DNA from 2 places in the Psychrobacter sp. 1Y10 genome. Region 1 is predicted to be linked to the other one. Evidence: predicted binding sites of a transcription regulator. Region 1 holds the regulator's gene; the other holds the start of a gene.

Region 1 (3,238 bases):
GCTATGTTGGTGATAGTGGTAATGCCAAAGGTACACCGCCACATGTACATTATGGTATTTATATCAGCGGCAGTGCTGTCAATCCTTACCCACTTTTACAAAAAGACTAAAGCATAGGCTCAGATCGTACATGATTGGTGGGGAACAGCGCACTAAACGTCGACCCTACGCCTTCTGTTGACTCAATTTGTAAGTTTACATCGTATTGATACAAGACATGTTTGACAATTGCTAGACCTAACCCAGTACCGCCCGTAGCACGGCTACGACCACTGTCGATACGATAAAAACGCTCAGTCAACCGCGTGATATGTTGCGGCGCAATACCGATACCATCATCTTCAACAGCAAAGCGACAGCCTTCAGAGGTCTTCGCCCAACTGATTGTAATATTGCCACCTTTTGGCGTATATTTAATAGCATTAATAACCAAGTTGGATAAGGCACTATTTAAGTACATCTCTGACCCGTACAACCCATCGTAGGTGTCTATCTGCAAGTGAATGCTATGATTATATTCTTGGTTATAGGCCTGCGCGTCATCATAGATATGGGTAAGCAGTTTGGTCATATTAATATAATGAAACTCATGCGTCTCTTCAATCTCAATCCGAGACAACAGTAATAAATCATTGACGATTCTATTCATACGCGCTGTCTGCTGGGTCATCAGCTCAAACCCACGCTGCCAATGCGGCGGCATGTCTGGCTGATCTGAAAAGTTTTCGAGATAACCCATGAGGACTGTCAATGGTGTTCTAAGCTCATGTGAGACATTTGCCACAAAGTCGCGGCGCATTTGTTCCAAATGATGCAGGCGAGTCACATCATAGATGATTAATAGTTTTTCGTCCCCAAAAGGGGTGAGCTCACATTTCAAATAACGCTTAGGATCTCGCCAAGATGCCATATGCACACCATCGTTGGGTGTCGTCATGACTTGATAGTACTGGCGAAACTCAGGCACATTGATAAAATCAAAAATACTCCTACCTTTATCCGCTACTTGTAACAATAGCAAATCCTCAGCAGCTTGATTCCACCACTCTAGACTATCATCATCATTGAGCAATATTACGGCGTCTTGTAGAGCGCGTAATGAGCTTCTTATTTTTTTGAGCTGACCCATCACTTCTTGCTGGGTTGCTTGATCTTGCGGGTGCTGTTCTGGCTCGTTTTGTTGCTCGTTTTCTATAGGCATTATCATATCATTCATTACCCTTACGACTATCTACTGCGTTACATTGTCATTCATATGTCGTTCTGTTTAGAACTGGCTCATACTGGTTCAATGAGACTCGAAAACCGATAGCCAGTACCACGAACCGTTTGGATTAAAGTATCGCAGTCGTGGGGTTTTAATAATTTACGCAAACGCCTGATATGCACATCGATCGTCCGATCTTCGATATAAACATTGCCGCCCCATACCTGATCAAGCAGTTGTGTGCGCGTATAAGCACGCTCCGGATGACTCATAAAAAACGCCAATAGCCTATATTCTGTCGGTCCGATATCCACAACCTTATCATTAGCCGTAACGCGTTGGCTTTTAGGATCTAGGCTCAGCTTACCTATCTCGATGGGCTTATCAGCACTCAGCGCACTACTACGACGCAATACCGCTTTAATCCTTGAGATTAGCTCTCGTGTTGAAAAAGGCTTGGTCATGTAATCATCAGCACCAGCATCAAGCCCATGAACTTTACTGTCCTCTTCACTTTTGGCCGTCAGCATAATGACTGGTATCTCAGCAAGCAGCTCATCGCTTTTAAGCATACGACAAAAATCAATACCACTTTTATCTCCAGGTAACATCCAATCTAATAATATGAGCGCAGGACGATGATCAACCACTTGTTGATGCGCCTCTGACACATCAGCCGCTTGCAAGCTGTCAAATCCAGCCATCTCCAATGTCATCACCACCATTTCACGAATCGCAGGCTCATCTTCGACAATCAAAATTTGCTCATTATGCATAGGACAACCTTATTGTTAAGCGCTGAATAATTATATAAGAGGGAAATTTAAGCTAAAAAAGACGGTAAACACTCGTTAATGACCGTCTATTAAACGCGTTAATTATGACAGTTTGATGACATTCGCTCTTTAAACTTCTAACAAAAAGTTTAGAGGCCCATCATTGACGCTATCGATTTGCATATCAGCTCCAAACTGTCCCGTTGCAACGTTGGGATGCTGAGTCTTTGCATAAGCGACTAATTGCTCAAACAATACTTTTGCAGCCTCGGGCGGCATCGCACCGCCAAAGTCAGGGCGTCGTCCTTTGTCTGTTTTGGCCATCAAGGTAAATTGTGATACCAGTAATAATCCGCCACCTACCTGTTGTACATTTTTATCCAGTTTGCCAAGTTTAGCTGGATCAGCTGTATTTTCAAAAACACGATAAGTGACAATCTTATCGATCATACGTTTTGCCTGTTGTAAGTCATCATCGGGTCCTAAGCCAATATATGCCAAGAGCCCATGTTCAATTGAGCCTATACAACATTCATCAACTATAACACTAGCACGGTTTACCCGCTGAATTAGAGCTTTCATAAACTGCTTCCTTAAACAATTATGGTCATACGATTGAGTACTGACCATGGTAAAATATAAATATTTATTATTTCTAACTTTTATTTTCTTATTTTAACAACTACTTTGGTAACCCTTTATGACTTTATTTACCACCATTCAGCAGTTTGTACCGCAGCAAAAACTTAGTAAAGTTGCTGGACGTTTGGCGGCTAGCCGTCATCCAATGGTTAAACGTGCTTTTATTCGCAGCTTTGCAAAAGCATATGATGTAAAGTTGGATGAATACGAACGTCAAAGCTTAAATGCTTACGAGAGCTTTAACGATTTTTTTACCCGTGAACTCAAAGATGATGCTCGTGCTATCGATACTACCGTCCATGGCATTGTAAGCCCTGCTGACGGTATTGTCTCGCAGCTTGGTCAAATTAACGATCATAAGCTACTTCAGGCTAAAGGGCGTTACTACGACATCGGACAGCTACTTGCTGATAGTGATGATGGTAGTTACTTCGCTGATGGTAGTTTTGCTACTGTTTATCTAGCGCCCAGCAACTATCACCGTGTGCACATGCCTTTTACAGGTACCTTGACCAAAACTCGCTATGTGCCAGGTACATTATTTTCAGTCAATAATACCACTGCTGCTAACGTGCCCGACTTATTTGCCCGTAACGAGCGTTTGGTTTGTATG
Region 2 (3,238 bases), on a different contig from region 1:
TCGAGCCATCGGTTTTGGCAGTCTCAATCGTTGCATCAAGCAGACGCATAGCGACCGCCATATCGGATGGGTGCTGAGCAATACAAGATTCGCTGGTACCCAAAATAGCCAAAGAGCGGTTCTCACCATCAATTGCAGGACAGCCAGTGCCCGGTTCACGCTTATTACAAGGGCTATCGGTATGATAAAAGTAGTAGCAGCGCGTACGCTGCAGGAAGTTACCGCCAGTCGTCGCTTTATTGCGCAGCTGACCAGTTGCACCAGCTAATATGGCGCGAGACAATACTGGATAATTGGCAATCACACTAGGATGCGCGGCCAAATCACTATTGCTCACTAAAGTCCCAATACGTAGACCGCCATCAGCAGTGTCTTCAATCTGTTCAAGCTCTAAGCGTGTCACATCAACCAGTTTGGTTGGCGTTTCAATCTCAAACTTCATCAGATCGAGCAAATTGGTACCGCCTGCGATAAATGAGGCCTCTTTAGGAGTAGCAAACATTACCGCTTGCTGCGGTTCGAGGGCACGGATATATTCAAAGCGTTTCATGAGCGGCCTCCTGCTGTGCTACTGGCAGTTTTATTATGGTTTACTGATTGGTTACCAAGTTGGGACTGACTGGGCGGCGGTGACCAAATACCTGTTACGGCCGAGTCTTGCAGCGAACTTGTATTCGTCTTTTCACTAGAAGAAGCCCGCTTACCTGACACTTCGCTTTCAAGCACTTGTGAGATGGCATCAACGATGTTGGGATAAGCAGAACAGCGACAAATATTGCCACTCATGCGCTCAGCGATCTCTTGGACTAATAGCCCATTAGGGTTTTTGAGATCTGTCGTCACATAGCTTGGCCAATTTTGCTTGACCTCTTCTATTAAGGCAGTCGCTGAACAAATTTGCCCCGGGGTACAATACCCACACTGAAAAGCATCGTGATCTTTAAATGCTTGTTGCAAGGCTGATAACGATTCGGGCATACCAATGCCTTCGATTGTCGTGATTTCATCACCGTCGTGCATCACGGCTAAGGTCAAACAGGAATTAATACGCTCACCATTGATGAGCATCGTACAAGCACCGCATTGACCGTGGTCACAGCCTTTTTTGGGTCCAGTGATTTGTAAATGTTGGCGGCAGACATCGAGCAATGTCGTGCGCGGATCGAGATTATCAAGCTGATAATCCTGCTTATTAATCGTTAACGTCAAAGTAGACATGCTGGCTTCTCGCTGGCAGATGATAAGAATTTGCGGATGATTTTTTATCCATCCATCTAGTTATTTAGTATTGATTATTTAATATTAAGACGTATTGGACATTTAGCTTTGACGCTACTACAGACCGTTTTTATGCCTTTAATATGCGCTAATGTCATCATTAATATAGAAAAATACAATCGAAACAATCTATACATTAATATGCTCAGCGAAACTTACGATATTGTTTTTTTGTAGTAGATAGGCAAAAAGTGTTAACGCTCAGGCAAATCTGCCTATTTCTCATTTGCGCATACAGAATTAAAACTCCAACTTACAACTGGTTTAATTCAACCTCTTATATAACCATTTTATATAGTCATTAATTTATAACGACCAATCTAAAATTTCACTGCTAATAAGATAAATTTCCCATTGTCATCAAACTGTCATGAAAGCTTGGCAAACTACGACACATCTTCCAAACAGTTATTTTTGCTTTTTATCAAATTTGCTTTGTTGTCAAACTTTAGGAGTCTTACATGCGTTATTCGTTATTAGCAGTCGCCGTTAGTTGTACCTTATTACTCACCGCTTGTAATAAATCGACTGATACTACAGAGTCGGCTACTGATAGCAGTAGCGCTGTAACAGCGGCTGAAACCACCACTAATACAGCGTCTACTACAGCAACTGATTTTAAATCTGCTGAAAACATCGCCATGAACATCACCGGTGCAGGCGCTTCGTTCCCGCAACCTATCTATGCCAAATGGTCTTATGACTATAATGCCGCGACTGGCGGTCAGGTGAACTACCAATCAATTGGCTCCTCTGGTGGTATCAAACAAATCGAAGCAAAAACTGTAGACTTTGGCGCTTCCGATGCACCGATGACCCCTGAAGAGTTGGACGCAGCAGGACTTATTCAGTTTCCGACCGTCATCGGTGGCGTCGTACCGATTGTCAACATCAATGGCATAGAGCCAGGTCAGCTGAAATTGGACGGCGCAACGTTAGCGGACATCTACTTGGGTAAGATTAGCAACTGGAACGACCCTGCTATTACTAACCTAAACCCAGACTTAACCCTGCCTGATGCTGCTATTACCACCGTATTCCGCTCAGATGGTTCAGGTACGACCTTTAACTTTACCGATTATCTGGCCAAGGTTTCAACTGACTGGAAAGACAGCGTTGGTGTCGATAAAACCGTCAAATGGCCGACCTCTGCGACTGGTGCAGGTGGTAAAGGTAACGAAGGGGTTTCAAGTTACGTCAATCGTATGAAAAATTCTATCGGCTACGTCGAGTACGCTTACGCCAAGCAAAATAACATGTCACATACTGCACTAAAAAATGCGGCTGGCAACTTCGTGCAGCCATCTGCTGAGACCTTTGCAGCGGCAGGTGATATCGACTGGTCACAGCAAGCAGGCTTTTATAAAGTCATCACCAACTCTGAGACTGAGCAAGCATGGCCAATCGCAGCGGCGACCTTTATCTTGGTACATAAGCAGCCAGAAAATCCGCAGCAAGTGGCTGGCGTCTTAAACTTCTTCGACTGGGCTTACGCTCAAGGCGATGAAGATGCCTTAGCCCTTGATTATGTGCCGTTTTCTGATACCGCTGTTGCGCTCTTTAAAGCGCAGTGGAATGAAGTCAAAGGCAGCGATGGTCAACCCGTCTACAAACCAGCTCAATAGTATTTAAAAACCAGTAATGATTCTCGAGTCACCCTTTCAAACAGCTATTCTCCGGTAGTTGTTTGAAAGGTTTTATCACAACAAATTTAAAAGTAGCGTTATTAATTACCGTTAGTAGCGCTACTGATTAAAATTTAGTTTGCTGTGATAAGACCTGATTAATCTTTTGAATCTTTTGATTTAACCCTATTTGATGCTGAGACACTTATGAATGACCTAAGGTCCCAACTGGCTAAACAAAAACGTTACGACGCGCTATTCGTTAATGCAACTAAGGCTTTTGCCATCCTCGTTCTCTTATCCTTGGGCGGCATTTTGGTCTCATTAATCATCGG

Evidence for each region. Region 1 encodes PhoB, which activates phosphate uptake and scavenging genes when phosphate is short. Its sites were predicted from a motif close to TGTCATNAANCTGTCATAA; they were not measured.
Region 2: the regulator PhoB is predicted to act here: its motif matches at 1,634-1,652, upstream of pstS (phosphate ABC transporter substrate-binding protein PstS).

The regions. Positions count from the first base shown of each region.
Region 1 is NZ_JBQQES010000011.1:41,128-44,365, reverse strand. Features, by position in the region: gene ACTXGH_RS12750 (M23 family metallopeptidase) at 1-110, shown strand, start outside; gene phoR (phosphate regulon sensor histidine kinase PhoR) at 107-1,207, opposite strand; gene phoB (phosphate regulon transcriptional regulator PhoB) at 1,279-1,983, opposite strand; gene dtd (D-aminoacyl-tRNA deacylase) at 2,113-2,565, opposite strand; gene asd (archaetidylserine decarboxylase) at 2,684-3,238, shown strand, end outside.
Region 2 is NZ_JBQQES010000001.1:315,719-318,956, reverse strand. Features, by position in the region: gene ACTXGH_RS01385 (FAD binding domain-containing protein) at 1-550, opposite strand, end outside; gene ACTXGH_RS01380 (2Fe-2S iron-sulfur cluster-binding protein) at 547-1,218, opposite strand; gene pstS (phosphate ABC transporter substrate-binding protein PstS) at 1,740-2,903, shown strand; gene pstC (phosphate ABC transporter permease subunit PstC) at 3,111-3,238, shown strand, end outside.